DNA from 4 places in the Novosphingobium sp. SG720 genome. Region 2 is predicted to be linked to each of the others. Evidence: predicted binding sites of a transcription regulator. Region 2 holds the regulator's gene; each other region holds the start of a gene.

Region 1 (4,595 bases), 470 kb from region 2:
CCACATCGGGCGCCGCCCCGGCCACTTGCGCCAGGCGCGCCACGGCTGCGTTCAATCCGACGCCATAGGCCCCATCGCCATCGGCGGCGTGGGCGATCTGCGCCGCTTCGGCCGCACCCACTTCCTGCGCCGTGCGCAATTGATCGACATGGATATCGACCGGCTGCACCAGCCGCGCCCGCAAGTCATCGGCAAGATGGCCATCGGCCGCCGGATCGACCGTGGGGGTGAGGATCATGGCACGCACGCGGATCGGCCGGGCGCTGTAATCGATGTCCAACTGGCCAAGGCGGGCGCTGTCGGGAAAGCGTTCGCGAATGGTGTCGCGCACCTGGCGCTGGACCAGCGATTCGAACGCGATCTGGCGCAATGCCGCGCCGAGCGGCACGGACAGCAGGCCAAGCGCGGCCAGGAACATCGTGAGTTGCAGGCCGGTATGGTGGGGCGAAAGGTGGCTGCCGAACCCATGGACGCGGGCGACCAGCGCGGCGGTCAATGCGATAGTCACGGCGTTGGTCACGAACAGCAGCAGCGCCCCGCCCCACACCGTGGCGTTCCCGGTGGCAAGGCCAAAGCCCACGACGACCAGCGGCGGCATCAGGGCAATGGCAATGGCCACGCCCACCACCGCGCCGCCCCGCCCGCGGATCAGGGCATAGGCACCGGCAACGGCGGACAGCAGCGCCACCAGAAGATCGAACAGGGTGGGATGGGTGCGGCCGGCAATCTCGGTGGTGATGGTCTGGATCGGGGAGAGCCGGACGAGCACGATGGACAGCACCACGGCGATCACCGATCCGGCCCCCAGCGCAACGGCGGAACGGCGCATTTCGGCAAAATCCAGCGTGGCGATGCCAAAGCCCAGGCCAATGATCGGCATCATCAGCGGCGAAAGCAGCATGGCGCCGATCAGCACAGCCACCGACGGCATCAGCAGGCCAAGCAGCGAGAGCATCGCCGAAATCACGATCAGGAAGGCATAGCGGCCCGACCATCCCGAATCCTCGACCACCTGCCGCAGCGTGGCATCATGATCGACGCCGTCCGTCATCCAGGCCGCCCAGCGCGCGCGCCAACCCCCTGCGTTCAGGACGGGCTGTGGTGTCGTGTCTGTATGGATCGAAATGCCGTGCCTCCATGGTGGTGAAGCGAACCAAGGCTTTGCTGCCGTGCGATTTTTCGACGGAGCTGGTTCCCGCTGTGCCTCATCGCGCTTTAAACGCGCCAGGCGGGCAGCGCAAACACCGGGAAACAAAACGTAATCGGCGCGCCGCCCGCAATGGGTGGCGCGCCGATCAGGATATCGGGTGAAAGGCCAGCAGGCGCGCCGGGCGCCTGCCGCGCCGATCAGTTGTCGTCGTCGGCGTCAGGGCCGGCCATCAGGCCTTCGGCCACCTGCTCGGTGCGGGCGCGGATCGCGGCTTCCAGCCGATCGCGCAGCTCGCCGTTTTCGCGCAGGAAGTTCTTGGCGTTTTCACGGCCCTGGCCAATGCGCACGGAATCATAGCTGAACCATGCGCCCGACTTTTCCACCAGGCCGGCCTTGACCCCCAGATCGAGGATTTCCCCGATCTTGGAAATGCCTTCGCCATACATGATGTCGAACTCCACCTGCTTGAACGGCGGGGCGACCTTGTTCTTGACCACCTTCACGCGGGTGGTGTTGCCGGTGATTTCGTCACGATCCTTGATCTGGCCGGTGCGGCGGATATCGAGACGGACCGAAGCATAGAACTTGAGCGCGTTACCACCGGTGGTGGTTTCCGGGTTGCCGTACATCACCCCGATCTTCATGCGCACCTGGTTGATGAAGATCACCATGCAGCGCGAACGGCTGATCGAGCCGGTCAGCTTGCGCAGCGCCTGGCTCATCAATCGGGCCTGAAGGCCGACGTGGCTATCGCCCATTTCGCCTTCGATTTCGGCGCGGGGGACCAGCGCGGCCACCGAGTCCACCACCAGGATGTCGATCGCGTTGGAGCGGACCAGCGTGTCGACGATTTCCAGCGCCTGCTCACCTGTGTCGGGCTGCGAGACGATCAGTTCGTCGATGTTGACGCCCAGCTTCTTGGCATAGACCGGATCAAGCGCGTGTTCGGCATCGACGAAGGCAGCGGTGCCACCGGTCTTCTGCGCCTCGGCAATGGCGTGCAGCGCCAGCGTGGTCTTGCCCGAGCTTTCCGGACCATAGATTTCGATGATGCGGCCGCGCGGCAGGCCGCCGATGCCCAGCGCAATATCAAGCCCGAGCGAGCCGGTGGAAACAGCCTCCACCTGCATCGTCTCTTTCGAGCCCAGCTTCATCACCGAGCCCTTGCCGAATGCGCGGTCGATCTGGGCCAGCGCGGCGTCTAGCGCCTTCTGACGATCCATGTCCTTTTCTTTGCCTTCCTGAATGAGCTTGAGCTGCGCCGCCATGGCTGCTTCCCCTTGCCTAGAGATGGCTGACACGAACCGTCAACACGCAGAACAATGTACTCACTCTGTTCCATAGGAACAAGAGGGGAACATAAATTTCACTCCAGACTGGCGACAATTCCTGCCGTCGCTTGGAATCATGGGGATTTCCGGGCCTGTTTGCAAGCTGAAGCGGGCCGCAACAGACGCGAAATCATGGTCTTTTGCGAATATCGGGAATTGCTTCCATCGTGGCAGCATTGGCGACTCAGGGTGGCTTTGTTCCTTGCCCCCTTCGTCAGGCCTGCGGCTTGCCACGCTCCCCCTGCAGGGGGAGGACCTGCTTGATCCTCCCTGTCGCGCAGCGATGGGGAGAGGACCGCCCGCGCAGCGGGTGGTGGACGGGCAATCAGCCGCCGCGCAGCACCTGTTCCACCGCCGCCACGATCTGCGCCACGGAAAACGGCTTAGCCAGGAAATGCATGTTGGGAATGTCGATCTCGCGGCGGAGCTGTTCCTCGGCATAGCCGGACATGAACAGCACGGGCAGATCGGGTTTCACCCGGCGAATCTCGCGCGCCATGGCGGGCCCGTCCATCGAAGGCATGACGACGTCGGACACCACGAGGTCGATGTCGTTGCCCGCAGCCATGATGCGGGCGAGTGCTTCCAGCCCGTCTTCGCCATCGGCGGCCGTGGTCACTTCATAGCCCTGGCGCACCAAGGCCCGTTCGGCCACGGCGCGCACGGTGTCTTCATCTTCCACCAGCAGCACGCGCCCGCCGCCAGTCCACTCCGTGCGGCGCGTTTCGGCCTTGGGCCGCGCGGCTTCGGCCGCCTCGGCTGGATCGGGCACGTGGACAGGCAGATAGATGGTAAAGCGCGTGCCCTTGCCCACCTCGCTATCGGCAAAGATAAACCCGCCCGATTGCTTGACGATGCCATAGACGGTGGACAGGCCAAGGCCGGTGCCCTTGCCCTTTTCCTTGGTGGTGAAGAACGGTTCGAAAATCTTGCCAATCTGCGAAGGCTTGATGCCGTGCCCGGTGTCTTCCACGACCAGCGCGGTGTAATCCGCGATCGGCAGGATTTCGCTTTTCATTGCGCGCACGTCATTCGCGGTGACGCGGCGCGTGGCGATGCGCAGCGTGCCGCCGGCCTTGGTATCGGTGCCATTGGCGGTCATCGCGTCGCGCGCGTTCACCGCCAGGTTGAGCAGCACCTGCTCCAGTTGCACCGGATCGGCGCGCACCAGGCCCAGATCGCGGTCATGCGTCACGTCGAGCTGGATCTTCTCGCCCAGCAGGCGCTTCAACAGCGTGGAAACCTCGGCCACCACATCGGGCAGTTGCAGCACTTCGGGGCGCAGCGTCTGCTGGCGCGAGAACGCCAGCAATTGCCGGGTGAGCGAGGCGGCACGGTTGGAATTGGCCTTGATCTGCTGGATATCGTCGTAATCGCTGTCACCGGGCGTGTGGCGCATCAGGATCAAGTCGCAATAGCCGATGATCGCGGTGAGCACGTTGTTGAAATCGTGCGCCACCCCGCCGGCGAGCTGGCCCACGGCCTGCATCTTGGTGGCCTGCGCGATCTCGCGCTTGAGGCGGGCTTCCTCGGTCGAATCCTTGAGGGACAGCAGCACCGCCCCCTCACCGATGCCGCGCACACCAGCCAGGCTGAGCGAGACCGGCTCTTCGGGCGAAGCGCGCAGCCGCACCGCCACGTCTCCGGCCGTGGGCGCGCCCTGGGTATAGCGGCGCACGGCATCGGCCAGGGCGCCCTTGTCCTCGCGGATCACCAGGTCGGACGGATAGGGCGGCGGGACGGTATCGTCGTGGCCCGCGGCGCGCAGGAAAGCACGGTTGGCAAAGAGAAAACGGCCATCGCGGTCGGTCATCGCCAGGCCGAGCGGCAGGCGCGAAAGCAGCGCCTCGATCTGCGGAAGCCCCGCGCGCGCATCACCGAGCGCGCCATCGTTGTCGATGATCAGGAACAGCGAGGGCACCCGTGCCGGATCGGAAATGGCCCCGGTGCCTGCCACGCCATCGGGATCGACAACCGGCACATGGACAAAGCGCACTGGCATGCCCCGCGCGCCTTCGCGGGCATAGAAGATGCGCTCGCTATCATCAGCGCGGAACCAGGAAACGAAATCGCTGCCGACAACAGCGCTGCCCTCGCCATTGGCGCGGGCGGCA
Region 2 (4,595 bases):
CTATACCCCGTCCACGCTGCTGGAAAACGCCGGGCTGGAGGGTGAGGCGCGCAGTCTCGACACCTGGCGCGGCGCGCGGTGCAACGAGGATTTCTGCCGCGCCGTGCTGGTGCGACAGGGCCGGGCCTATACCGTGCTGATGAGCCGGGGCCGCGACCGCGTTGACCTTGGCGACCTCGCCCGCGCCTGCGCATTGGCGGATATCGTCATCGCCGATCGCACCCTGCCGGTCACGTGCCGCCCGCGCTGGCTCAAGGCCGACCGCCGCCTGTTGCGCCAAACCGGCGGGCTGGCGATCTACCTCGCCAGAGGCAAAGTGGTGACCGTCGCCCAAGGCGAAGGCCAGCACGGCTGGTTTCCGGCGCCGGAGCCGTGGGTGAGGCGCCCTGCCTTGACGGGGACGCAGCCCTGCTGCCAGACGAAGGTGGCTGGGCGGTGATGCCGGCGTTGGCAGCGCTGGACGGCTGCGTGGATGATCTGATGCAAAGCTGGGGCTGTAAGCGACGATGGCGGAAGCCCCGCCAGCCTCGGGGTTAGTGTGTTGATCCTGGCGATTTTCCCGGCGGTCCGTTGCAGGCCGGGGAGCAAGCCCAACTGCGCTTTCGGCTCGGCGTGGACGCCGATGGAAGCCCGAGCGCTTGGCGGACAACAGGATCCACCGTGGATTCCGATGGCAAGTTTGCCCAATCCAGTTGCGCCGCCCTGATGCGGCGCGCCCGCTTCCGGCCGTTATGCGATGCAGCCGGCCAGTCGACAAAGGGCTGGTTTTTCGGCCAGGTGCACTACTTTTCCTGCGAAGGTGAAATTCTGCGGTCTAGCGGGTGGAGGAAACAGCCAGCTTCAGGCCGAAGCCCACGAAGACCCCGCCCGTCAGGCGATCGAGCATGGTAACAAGGCGAGGTTTCTGCAGGGCCGTGCCCAGTCGCGCGGTGGCTGCGATCAGCGCCGCGAACCAGGCCAGTCCCAGCACGACATGGACGCAGGCCAGCCCGAACAAATAGGCCGCCACGTTCGCGCCAGGGGGCACGAACTGGGGCAGGAAGGTGACGTAGAACACACCCACCTTGGGATTGAGCAGGTTGGTGAGGAAGCCGCGCCAGAACGCGTTCGTCGCCGTGTTGGCGCGGGTTGAACCGGCGCCGCTATCCAAGGAGCCGCGCGGTTTCCACAAGAGCTTGATGCCCAGCCACAGGAGGTAGGCCGCGCCCGCCAGTTTCACCACGGTATAGGCGATCTTTGAGGCGCCCAGCACAGCGCCGAGGCCGAGCGCGGCCGCCGCGCCCCAGGCCAGGCAGCCAAGCGCGATCCCCAGGGCGGCGCGCGCGGCGGCAGGCTTGCCTTCCACCGCTGCTGCGCGAAGCACCAGTGCCGTGTCTAAACCCGGCGTGATCGTCAGGATGGCAACAGCTGCGAGAAACGCGAGCAGCAAGGTGATTTGGGCCATGTGCGCTTCTACCATGCTGGCCGATCGCGAGCCAGTTCTTGCCGTGCCGGTTGTCCCAGCGCCGGCGGCGTGGGGCGGGCGGCCGGCTCGTCCCACGCCAGCGGTGCTCAAGCCGTCAGGGCTGGTCGATCATAATTGTTGGCATAGGCGTTCTCGACGCCGGGCAGGATTTCGACGATCGAGAAATACCGGTCCCAAAACGGCGTTTCGCGCAGGCTTTCGACCAGCAACTCGTAGCTGTGGTGATCGACTGCTTCCCACATCCACACGTCGGTGACGCGCGTGGCGTAGAATTCCACGTCGAAAAAGCGCAGCGACACCCTGTCGGCATATCTTTCGAGGATCGGGCTGACATGCTCGCCCAGCAGGGCGAAGCGGCGATCGATGGAAAAGCCGAGCCATTCGGGCGAGGTCTTCACCAGCATGAAGACGGTGAGCGCGGGGGTAAATTGCTTGGTCATGGTGCATCCTTGCATTGTGCAGTGAGGTCCCTAGAATGCGAGCAGATCATCACATTTGGCTACTCGCATTCCCGCCATGCCCGAACCGTCTCCCCCACCGCGCCAGGTCCCCCGGAAACTGCCGAGACAGGCGCGGGCGGTGGAAACCGTGGCGGCTATCGTCGAGGCGGCGGCTCGCATTCTGGAGCAGGGGGGAATCGCCGCGCTGACCACCAACGCGGTTGCGGCGCGGGCGGGCGTCAGCGTGGGTTCGCTCTATCAATATTTCCCCGGAAAGGAGGCGCTGGTTGGCGCGCTGATCGTGCGCGAGACATCGATCCTGATCGCCGAGTGCGAAGAGGCGCTGGCGCGCGTTTCAGGCCAGGAGGCACTGGTCCGGATGATCGGCGCGGCCGTGGCCCATCAATTGCGACGGCCCAAGCTGGCGCGCCTGCTCGATGTGGAAGAGGCACGAATGCCGCATGACCCGGAAACGCAGCGCGTATCGCGCCATCTCCATGGGATTTTGCGCACTGTTCTGATTCAGACCGACCTTGGCACGCAGAGCGATCTGGACGAAGCGGCGCACGATGTGATGGCCATCGTCAAAGGGATGATCGATGCCGCCGGCGAGCGGCAGGAACAGGACCAGGCCGCGCTCGCCGGGCGGGTGTGGCGGGCGGTCCATGGCTATCTTGCCACTGCCGCCCCGCCTGTTGCGGTCATTCCCATGGCGGATGCATGATCATCCGCCGCGGTGGGCATCAATGATAGCGGCGTAGCAGCCCGGCGAGCTTGCCTTGCACTTCCACTTCGTCAGGCGCGTAGAACTGCGGGTCATAGGCCGCGTTGGCAGGATCGAGCCGGATCTGGCCCTTTTCGTGGTGGAGGTATTTCAGCGTGGCTTCCTCACCACGCACCAGGGCGACGACGATTTCACCGTCGCGGGCGGTGTTGGTGCGGCGCACCAGGGCATAGTCGCCATCCAGAATGCCCGCCTCGATCATGGAATCGCCGGACACTTCAAGCGCGTAGTGCTCGCCAGAGCCGAGCAGGGCGGCGGGCACGGGCAGCATGGCCGAGCCTTCCAGTGCTTCGATCGGGGCGCCGGCGGCGATGCGGCCGTGCAGCGGGATTTCGATCACGTCGTTCGCCGCCACCGGAGTGGGGCGGGCCGCCGCGGGAGCGGGACGTGGCGTGGCGTTGCGCGGGGCAGCCTTGGTGGCCAGGCTTTCCGGCTCACGGATCACTTCAAGCGCGCGGGCGCGGTTGGGCAGGCGACGAATGAAGCCGCGCTCTTCCAGCGCGGAGATCAGGCGGTGCACGCCAGACTTGGACTTGAGATCGAGCGCTTCCTTCATTTCTTCAAACGAAGGGGAAATGCCGGAATCATCAAGGCGCGTCTGGATGAACGAGAGCAGTTCGTGCTGCTTGCGCGTGAGCATCCGCAAGTCTCCTTTGGCGAACGAATGCGGAACGAATAAGCAACCAAACCGAACCCGTCAAGCAAATCCGCCAAAATCGAGCAGATAGATCGGCACAAGGCTCCCTTCCGGTTGCATCGGTGCGCCGGGTTCGCGCCGCACCAGGCAATTGGCCCGCGCGATGGGGGAAATGGCGCCGGAATCCTGCAGCGGATCGAGCGTCACGCCGTGGCCGTCCCATGTGCCACGCAGGAATTCGGTGCGGCTGCCGCCAGCGGGCAACGCCTGGGCCAGCGCGGCATGGAGCGGCGCGGGCAGGGGTTGCGCTGCGCCCAGGGCCGCGCGCAGCAGCGGCAGCAGGAACAGATGCGCCGTGACATAGGCCGAGGCCGGATTGCCTGGCAGGCCGAGGATCACCTGCGGGCTGGCGAGCGAGGTTGCGGCGCGATGGCCCACCAGCAGCGGCTTGCCCGGCTTGATCGCCACACGCCAGAAATCGATGCGCGCGCCCACCGCTTCAAGCGCCGGACGAACGAGATCGTGATCGCCCACCGAAGCGCCGCCGCTGGTCACTACCACATCGGCGTTGCGCACGCCATCGATGGCGGCCGCCAGGGCATCGAGCCGATCGGGCACGGGGCCGATGCGCCGCACGTCAACCGGCAGGGCCGCGGCCATGGCGGCCAGCATCGGCCCGTTGCTGGCCGGGATCTGGTGCGGCAGCAGGGGGCGGCCGGGGGCGGCGAGTTCATCGCCGCTGTCGATCACCGCCAGGCGCAGGCGGCGGCGCACCGGCACATGGCCGTGCCCGGCGCCGATCGCCAGGGCAATCTGCGCGGCGCCAAGCCGCGTGCCGGTGGGCAACAGCGGATCGTGCGTGGCAAAATCCATCCCGGCCGGGCGGATGTGCCGCGATGGCGGGCTGGGCGGGGTGCCGGTGAGCATGAGCGCATCGCCCTGGCGCGCGGCGTCTTCCTGCAAGAGCACGCAATCCGCGCCGGGCGGCATGGCCGCACCCGTGCTGATCCGCACCGCCTCGCCATGGCCGACATTGCCGGCAAACGGATGGCCCGCCGCGCTTTCGCCCACTACCGTCCACGGCCCGGGCAAATCCACGCCGCGCAGGGCATAGCCATCCATGGCGGAAAGCGCAGTGGCAGGTTGGGTGCGCGCGGCCAAGAGCGGGGCGGCAAGGTAATGCCCCAGCGCTTCGGCCGTGGCGCGATGTTCTACCGAAAGATGTGGCGCCATGGCGACCAGGCGGGCCTGCGCGTCTTCCAGTTGGAG
Region 3 (4,595 bases), 430 kb from region 2:
ACGGCGCCAGCGCGCCGCCGATGATCCCGCCCACGTTGAACGCGATCGAAATGCCGGTGTAGCGCACCGGCACGGCATAGAGCGTGGGCAGCCAGGCGCCGAGCGGGCCATAGACCAGCCCCATCACGAACAGCGCCAGGGCCAGCGTGGCAAAGACCACCGGCAGATGCCCCGATCCCAGCCCCAGGCCGAAGACCAGCCCGACCAGCGCCGTGAGCCCCGCGCCCACGCGCAGCACGGCGGCCGGCCCGCGCTTGTCTGCCCACCAGCCCGCCAGCGCGATGCCCGCAGCCAGGAAGAAATTGGCGGCCAGTTGCACCGCCAGGAATTCCTGCTTGGCATAGCCGAGCTTGATGGTGGCAAATGAAAGCGCGAAAGTGGTGGCGAGATAGAAGATGGCAAAGCAGGCGACGACGCCCGCGATGCCGGCCAAGACCGCACCGGGATGATCGGCCATCAGGCGGCCAACCGGGACCTTGGGCGGAGGCGCGGCTTCCACCGCTTCACGGAAGGCGGCGGTTTCCCCGATCTTGAGCCGCACCCACAGGCCCAGGCCGACCAGCAGCGCGCTGGCCAGGAACGGCACGCGCCAGCCCCAGCTGGCAAAGGCGGCTTCGGGCAAAGTCAGTCCAAGGATCAGGAACAGCCCGTTGGCAAACAGGAAGCCGAGCGGCGCGCCCAATTGCGGCGCCGCGCCAAAGCGCGCTTCCCAGCCCTTGGGCGCATTTTCAACCGCCAGCAGCGAAGCCCCGCCCCATTCGCCGCCCAGGCCAAAGCCCTGGCCGAAGCGCAACAGGCACAAGAGCGCGGGCGCCACTGGCCCAGCCATGGCATAAGTCGGCAGGAAGGCGATCAGCATGGTCGATCCGCCCATCAGCATCAGGCTGGCCACCAGGGTCGACTTGCGCCCCACGCGATCACCGAAATGGCCGAACGCGATGGCCCCCACCGGCCGCGCCACGAAGGCCAGGCCAAATGTCATGAACGAAAGCAGCACTTGCGCCTCGGGCGCCTGGGCCGGAAAGAACAGCGGACCGATCACCAGGGCCGCAGCCGTGGCATAGATATAGAAGTCATAGAATTCGACCGCCGTACCAACCAGGCTGGCAGCGAGAATCCGGGCGTGCTGGCGGATAGGATGGACGGCGTGGAGCGGGGTGGGCGCGGTCATAACGCACGCGACGTTCCCGCCGGCCGGTGCGTTGTCAAGCGAACAATGATCTTGTGCACCGCACGCAAAAGGGGCGCCGGTTTCCCGGCACCCCTTCCCCGTTGGCCCGTCCCATTGTCAGGGCAACAGTGTTGCGACCCTTCAGGGCTTATCGGTTACACGCCGCCGCGGTTGCGGCAGTTGTCCGTGACGGTGCGCGAACACACCGGATACTTCTTGGCGGGCATCGCGCTGGTATCGCTGTTCGCAGCGTACTGGCTGTTGCTGCCGGCCGTCGCGCTGCTGCCGCTGTCCGTGGCAGCATCCGCCGCCGGGACGGGCGAAGGCGCCGTGTTGGCCGCCATGCCACCCGAAGTGCTGCCCTGGGCGTCAGTTCCGGCGGCGGGCGCCGGCGGCGTGCTGCCGGCAGCCGATGCCGTGGCACGGCCCTGGACCTGCGCCACGATCGACGGCCAGATCTGGGCGCGCTGGTCGGGCGTCATCGCATAGACCTGACCACGCTGGGTATCGTTCAGCGCCCACCAGCCCTTCTGCTGGTCAGCATTGAGCGACCAGAAGTATTCCTGCTGGGCCGAAGGCCAGGCATCATACTTGGCCTTCAGATCGGCCGGCCAGGTATCATACTGGCCCTTCTGCTCGGTGGTCATCGAAAACGGCCCGGCAGGCGCTGCGGCAGCGGCCGCATCCGCAGTCGCGGGCGGGGTGGTGGCGGCCGACTGGGCGTGCAGTGCAGCCGGGATCGAAGCAACGGCAAGCGCAAAAGCGCTGATAGACATGATCTTTCGCATGGGGATCTTCTCCTGTTCCCAAGATCAGAATTTGTCCAAGTTACGCCCCATCCCTTCATTTCGTTTCCGCCCAATCGGCAAGGCGTGATCTTGCGTCGATCAGCCGATCGACTTGCCCCTGGCATACGACAAACCGTGTTTTTGTTGATGTATGACAGATGAATAACCGGCAATCACCGCGTCCGATGGCAAATGGCTCGGGGCAAATCCGCCTTGCGCGCGCGCATCCAGTTCCCTACTTGTTCCACGGTGACAAGCTTTGCCCCCCCTTCCCATGCCGCTGGAACAGAACCCGACTGGCTTTCCGGCCTGAACCCGCCGCAGCGCGAGGCCGTGCTGACCACCGACGGGCCAGTGCTGATGCTGGCCGGCGCCGGCACGGGCAAGACCGCCGCGCTGACCGCGCGCCTCGCCAACCTGTTGCGCCAGCGCCTGGCTTACCCTTCCCAAATCCTGTGCGTGACATTCACCAACAAGGCCGCGCGCGAAATGCGCGAGCGCGTGGGGCAGCTGATCGGCCCGGCGGTGGAAGGCATGCCCTGGCTGGGCACGTTCCATTCGATCGCGGCCAAGATGCTGCGCCGCCATGCCGAACTGGTCGGGCTGACCAGTTCCTTCACCATCATCGATACCGATGATCAGTTGCGCGTACTCAAGCAGTTGATCCAGGCCGAAGGCGTGGATGACAAGCGCTGGCCGGCCAAGCAACTGGCCGGGCTGATCGACCGCTGGAAGAATCGCGGGCTTGCCCCGGCCGACCTGGATGCCGGGGAAAACGAAGCCTATGCCAATGGGCGCGGCGCGCATTTCTATGGCCTCTATCAGGACCGGCTGCGCACCATCAACGCCTGCGATTTCGGCGACCTGACGCTGCACATGCTGACGATCTTTCGCCAGCATCGCGATGTGCTGCAAACCTGGCAGGACCGCTTCCGCTATATCATGGTGGACGAATACCAGGACACCAACGCGGTGCAGTACCTGTGGCTGCGGCTCTTGGCGCAAGTGCGCAAGAACATCTGCGTGGTGGGGGACGACGATCAGTCGATCTATTCCTGGCGCGGCGCGGAAGTGGCCAATATCCTGCGCTTCGAAAAGGATTTTCCCGGCGCCAAGGTGATCCGGCTGGAGCAGAATTATCGCTCCACCCCACATATCCTGGGCGCGGCATCGGGCCTGATTGCCGAGAACGCGCAGCGGCTGGGCAAGCAATTGTGGACCGAGCAGGACGGCGGCGACAAGCTGCGCGTGATCGGCGTGTGGGACGCGCCCGAGGAAGCGCGCCGCGTGGGCGAGGAGATCGAGCGGCTGGAGCGCGAGGGCTGCCCGTTGGATCGCGTGGCGATCCTGGTGCGCGCGCAGTTCCAGACGCGCGAATTCGAAGACCGCTTCATCCAGATCGGCCTCGCCTATCGCATCGTCGGCGGCTTCCGGTTTTACGAACGCGCCGAAGTCCGCGACGCGCTCGCCTATCTGCGGCTGGTGGGCCAACCTTCGGACGACCTGGCGTTCGAGCGGATCTTCAACACGCCCAAGCGCGGTTTGGGCGACAAGACGCTGGAGAAGCTGTTCCGCTTTGCCCGCTCGCAACAGGTGCCGCTGCTGCGCGCGGCCTATGACATTGCCGATACCGACGAATTGCCCGCCCGCGCGCGCAACACCCTGCTGGCGCTGGTGCGCGATTTCCTGCGCTGGCGGGATCAGGTGGCGACGCTCTCGCCCGCCGAACTGGCGCGCACGATCCTGGACGAGAGCGGCTATACCGGCGCGCTCCAGGCCGAGAAGACCGCCGAGGCCAATGGCCGGCTGGAAAACCTGTCCGAACTCGTCCGCGCGATGGAAGAATATGAAACGCTGGGGGATTTCCTGGAGCATGTGAGCCTTGTCATGGACAACGAGGCGGCGGCCAACGAGGAGAAGGTCACGATCATGACCATCCACGCGGCCAAGGGCCTGGAATTCGACCAGGTGTTCCTGCCCGGCTGGGAAGAAGGGGTGTTCCCCTCGCAGCGCGCGCTGGATGAAGGGGGGCTCGCCAGCCTGGAGGAAGAGCGGCGCCTTGCCTATGTGGCGATCACGCGGGCGCGGCGGCGCTGCACGATCCTGCACGCGGCCAACCGCCGCATCTATGGCCAGTGGACCAGCGCCATCCCCTCGCGCTTCATCGAGGAACTGCCCGAGGACCATATCGAGCAGGAAACCACATTGTCGGGTGGGGCGTCGATGTGGCGCGCCAACTGGAGCGAAGCGAGCGATCCCTTTGCCGACGTGGCCCGCAACCATCCGGTCAAGGCCAGCACGCGCGGGCCGGGCTGGCAGCGCGCGGCCAACCAGATGTTCGATCCCAAGCCGCGCAAGATTGCCGAATCGACGCGCAGCGCCGCCAGTTTCGCCAGCAAGCCGCGCAGCGATGTGGCTGTGGGAGCGCGCGTGTTTCACGACAAGTTCGGTTACGGCACGGTTCAGAGCCAGGAAGGCAACAAACTGGAAATCCTGTTCGACAGCGCCGGGGAAAAGCGCGTACTCGACAGTTTCGTGAAACCGGCCTGAGCCAGGCCGCAAGGGGGCAAGCGATGCGGGGGTGGCAGCGAGGGGCGGCCAGAACTTGGGTTGGCGCGACGGCCCTGGCCGGGGCG
Region 4 (4,595 bases), 490 kb from region 2:
CTATTGCGGTGGCCCCACGATTCCGCGCCTGCTCGATCGGCTGGTGGCGGTGCGCCGCGAACTGGAAGGCCCTGCGTTGGACAAAGCTTTGGGTAGGCCGCAATGAACCGAGCCGCTTTGCCCGTGGTGCTTGCCACGCTGCTCCTGCTGCTGTTTCCGCTGTGCCTGATGGCGGGGCAGGTGTGGATCAATCCGTTCGATCCGGCCGGGGCCCCATACAGTGCCAATGCCACGGTGATCCTGGCGCAACTGCGCCTGCCGCGGGCGGTGCTGGCGGTGGTGGTGGGCGCCGGGCTGGGCGCGTCAGGCGCGGCGATGCAGGGATACTTGCGCAATCCGCTGGCCGATCCCGGCCTGTTCGGGGTGGCGCCGCTGGCTGCATTGGGTGCTGTATTGTCGTTGTTCATGGGCTTTGCGGTGCAGCCTTTCGCGCTACCGGCTATGGCCCTGGCAGGCGCGGCGGGCGGCATGGTCCTGCTCGCCCTGATCGCTTCGGGGCCGCGCACCGGCCTGGCCGGCGGGGTGGCGCTGTTCACCCTGGCGGGGATGATGCTTTCCAGCCTTGCCGGCGCGCTCACCAGCCTGGCGATCAGCCTGGCGCCCAATCCCTTTGCCCTGACCGAGATCGTGACCTGGCTGATGGGCGCGCTCACCGACCGCAGTTGGCACGATGTCGCGCTGGCCGCGCCGCTCACCGCGCTGGGCCTTGCCGTGCTGTGGCGGGCAGGGCCCTCGCTCGATGCGTTGACGCTGGGCGAACTGGCCGCGCGGTCGATGGGGCTCGATCCCGCGGCCTTGCGCTGGATGATGGTGCTGGGCGTCGGGCTGGTGGTGGGCGCCGGGGTTTCGGCCGCCGGGGTCATCGGCTTTGTCGGGCTGATGGTGCCGCACATTGTCCGCCCGTTCACCGATCGCCGCCCGTCCAGCCTGCTGCTGCCCAGCGCGCTGGCCGGTGCCCTGCTGTTGCTGGTCGCCGATGCGCTGTGCCGCTGCCTGCCGCTGGCGGGCGGGGAACTGCGCCTGGGCATCGCGCTCAGCCTGCTGGGCGCGCCGTTCTTCCTGCACCTCCTGCTGCGCCTGCGGCGTGGTCTCGCCTGAAAGGGGCGCGCATGGAACTTGTTGCCGAAGCCGTGACCGTGGTGGGCCGCCTGCGCGAAGTGCGCGCAGGCCTTGCGCCCGGGCGCCTGACGGTGATCTGCGGGCCGAACGGCGCGGGCAAGTCCACCCTGCTATCCGCCCTGGCCGGCCTGGTAGAGCCTGACGCGGGCCGCGTGTGCCTGGGCCAGCATCGCCTGGGCGAATTGACTGGGCGCGAGCGGGCCTTGGCGATCGGCTATCTGCCCCAGGCCGGCGAAGTGGCATGGAACGTGACGGTGGAAACGCTGGTGCGGCTGGGCCGCCTGCCGCACCGCACCCCGGCCAAGGTGGACGCTGCCGCCACCATGGCCGCGCTCGACGCACTCGATCTCAATGCCTTGGCCGGACGCGAGGTGGGCACGCTTTCGGGCGGGGAGCGCGCCCGCGCCCTGCTCGCCCGTGTGCTGGCCGGGCAGCCGCGCTGGGTCTTGGCGGATGAGCCGCTGGCCGCGCTCGACCTGGCGCACCAGCAGGCGCTGCTTGCCCATTTTCGCCGCCTGGCCGGCCAGGGCGTGGGCGTGGTGGTGGTGGTGCACGATCTTGCCCTGGCGATGAACCATGCCGATCACGTCATCGTGCTCGATCGCGGCACCGTGGCGGCCAATGGCCCGCCGCACGTGGCCCTGGCCGAAGAGGTGCTGGCCAGCGTGTGGGGGGTCAAGGCGCGCTGGGTGGGAGACGGGCGCAGCCGCGCGCTTGCGATCGGCTGACCGGCTTCCCACATTCCAGATCAATCTTCCTTGCCCACGCAGCCATCTTGCGCGGCTATTGCTGCGCTGCGACAGGCTTGCGTGAATCGAACAAATCTGGAACACCGCCCTTCATGTCGACCGCATCCACTCGTGCGCGTAGCGCATTGACCACCCTTTCCGTGCGCGGCGCGCGCGAGCACAACCTGAAGGGCATCGATGTCGATCTGCCGCGCGACAGCCTGGTGGTGATCACCGGCCTGTCGGGCTCGGGCAAGTCCAGCCTGGCGTTCGACACGATCTATGCCGAAGGGCAGCGGCGCTATGTCGAATCGCTTTCGGCTTATGCGCGCCAGTTCCTGGAAATGATGCAGAAGCCCGATGTGGAGCACATCGACGGCCTTTCGCCCGCCATTTCCATCGAACAGAAGACCACCAGCCGCAACCCGCGCTCCACCGTGGCGACGGTCACCGAAATCTACGACTATATGCGCCTGCTGTGGGCGCGGGTGGGTATTCCCTATTCGCCGGCCACCGGCCTGCCGATCAGCGCGCAGACCGTCAGCCAGATGGTCGATCGCGTGATGGCCCTGCCCGAAGGCACGCGCGCCTATCTGCTCGCCCCCGTGGTGCGCGGCCGCAAGGGTGAATACCGCAAGGAACTGGCCGAGTGGCAGAAGGCGGGCTACACCCGCGTGCGTATCGATGGCGAGATGTTTGCCATCGAAGACGCCCCCGCGCTCGACAAGAAGTACAAGCACGACATCGAAGTGGTGGTCGACCGCATCGCGGTGAAGGACGGCATCCAGACGCGCCTGGCCGACAGTTTCGAGCAGGCGCTCAAGCTGGCCGATGGCCTGGTCTATATCGACCTGGCCGACACCACCGTGGCGGAACTGAATGGCGAGGCGCCGCCGGAAAAGGCCAAGAAGGGCGCCGCCAAGGGCCAGTTGAAAGGCGCGGGCCTGCCCGACAACCGCATCGTCCTGTCCGAAAAGTTCGCGTGCCCCGTCTCGGGCTTCACGCTCGACGCGCTCGAACCGCGCCTGTTCTCGTTTAACGCGCCGCAGGGGGCCTGCCCGGCCTGCGATGGCCTGGGCGAAAAGCTGCTGTTCGATCCGCAACTGGTGGTGCCCAACGAGCATCTCAGCCTCAAGCAGGGCGCCATTGTGCCCTGGGCCAAGTCCAATCCGCCCAGCCCCTATTACATGCAGGTGCTCGCCAGCCTGGCCGGGCATTTCGGGTTCAGCCTGGACACGCCGTGGGACAAGCTGCCGGGCGAAGTGAAGATCGTGATCCTCCACGGCACCGCCGGCAAGGCCGTGCCGCTGACCTTCATCGACGGCAAGAAGAGCTACACCGTCTCCAAGGCGTTCGAAGGCGTGATCGGCAATCTCAACCGGCGCATGCTGCAGACCGAAAGCGCCTGGATGCGCGAGGAACTGGGCAAGTTCCAGACCGCGCAGCCCTGCGAAACCTGCAACGGCGCGCGGTTGAAGCCCGAGGCGTTGAGCGTGAAAGTGGCCGGTAGCGACATTTCCACCGCCACGCACCTGTCGGTCAGCGATGCGCTGGAATGGTTCGCCACGCTCGATGGCAAGCTCACCAGCCAGCAGAGCCAGATCGCCAAGGCCATCCTCAAGGAAATCAACGAGCGGCTTGGCTTCCTCAACAATGTCGGCCTCGATTACCTCAATCTCGATCGCACGTCCGGCACGCTGTCAGGCGGGGAATCGCAGCGCATTCGCCTGGCCAGCCAGATCGGCTCGGGCCTTTCGGGCGTGCTCTACGTGCTCGATGAACCCTCCATCGGCCTGCACCAGCGCGACAACGACCGCCTGCTCGAAACCTTGAAGCGCCTGCGTGACCTCGGCAACACGGTCATCGTGGTGGAGCATGACGAAGACGCGATCCGCACGGCCGATTACATCGTCGATCTGGGGCCGGGGGCGGGTGTGCACGGCGGCGAAATCGTCGCTCAGGGCACGCTGGACGATATCCTGTCCAGCGAAGACAGCCTGACCGGCCAATACCTGACCGGCGCGCGCCGCATCGAAGTGCCCAAGAAGCGGCGCAAGGGCAATGGCCTGTCGATCGTGGTCGAAGGCGCGCGGGCCAACAACCTCAAGAACGTGACGGCCAAAATTCCGCTCGGTACGTTCTGTTGCGTCACCGGCGTGTCCGGCTCGGGCAAGTCGAGCCTGACCATCGATACGCTCCAGGCCGGCGCCGCGCGCATGCTCAACGGTGCGCGCGTGGTCGCGGGCGCCCATGACGCGATCAAGGGCCTCGAACACTGCGACAAGGTGATCGAGATCGACCAGTCGCCCATCGGCCGCACCCCGCGCTCCAATCCGGCCACCTACACCGGCTCGTTCACCCTGATCCGCGACTGGTTCGCCGGCCTGCCCGAAGCCCAGGCGCGCGGCTACAAGCCCGGCCGGTTCAGCTTCAACGTCAAGGGCGGCCGCTGCGAAGCCTGCCAGGGCGATGGCCTGATCAAGATCGAAATGCACTTCCTCCCCGACGTTTACGTGACGTGCGAGGAATGCGGCGGCAAGCGCTACAACCGCGAAACGCTGGAAGTGAAGTTCAAGGGCCACTCGATCGCCGACGTGCTCGACATGACGATCGAAGACGCGGTGGAATTCTTCAAGGCCGTGCCCCCGATCCGCGAGCGCATGGCCATGCTCCACGAAGTGGGGCTGGGCTATGTGAAAGTGGGCCAGCAGGCCACCACCCTATCGGGCGGCGAAGCCCAGCGCGTGA

The links. The regulator LexA, encoded in region 2, represses DNA repair genes until DNA is damaged. The targets are predictions, from matches to a motif close to GTTCCNCNCTTGTTCT.
Region 1: a site for LexA is predicted at 2,494-2,509, ahead of recA (recombinase RecA). Genes of this name have one in related genera too.
Region 3: a site for LexA is predicted at 2,190-2,205, ahead of FHW94_RS03450 (UvrD-helicase domain-containing protein). Genes of this name have one in related genera too.
Region 4: a site for LexA is predicted at 1,935-1,950, ahead of uvrA (excinuclease ABC subunit UvrA). Genes of this name have one in related genera too.

Annotation. Positions count from the first base shown of each region.
Region 1 covers NZ_JAAZQN010000001.1:714,797-719,391, reverse strand. The annotation lists gene FHW94_RS03330 (DUF389 domain-containing protein) at 1-1,051, opposite strand, end outside; gene recA (recombinase RecA) at 1,348-2,418, opposite strand; gene FHW94_RS03320 (ATP-binding protein) at 2,807-4,595, opposite strand, start outside.
Region 2 covers NZ_JAAZQN010000001.1:1,182,331-1,186,925, forward strand. The annotation lists gene FHW94_RS05340 (ComEC/Rec2 family competence protein) at 1-439, shown strand, start outside; gene FHW94_RS05345 (LysE family translocator) at 815-1,444, opposite strand; gene FHW94_RS05350 (darcynin family protein) at 1,552-1,905, opposite strand; gene FHW94_RS05355 (TetR/AcrR family transcriptional regulator) at 2,045-2,629, shown strand; gene lexA (transcriptional repressor LexA) at 2,649-3,329, opposite strand; gene FHW94_RS05365 (molybdopterin molybdotransferase MoeA) at 3,387-4,595, opposite strand, start outside.
Region 3 covers NZ_JAAZQN010000001.1:748,187-752,781, reverse strand. The annotation lists gene FHW94_RS03460 (MFS transporter) at 1-1,171, opposite strand, end outside; gene FHW94_RS03455 (hypothetical protein) at 1,327-1,959, opposite strand; gene FHW94_RS03450 (UvrD-helicase domain-containing protein) at 2,209-4,509, shown strand.
Region 4 covers NZ_JAAZQN010000001.1:696,633-701,227, forward strand. The annotation lists gene FHW94_RS03240 (ABC transporter substrate-binding protein) at 1-106, shown strand, start outside; gene FHW94_RS03245 (iron ABC transporter permease) at 103-1,098, shown strand; gene FHW94_RS03250 (ABC transporter ATP-binding protein) at 1,110-1,847, shown strand; gene uvrA (excinuclease ABC subunit UvrA) at 1,961-4,595, shown strand, end outside.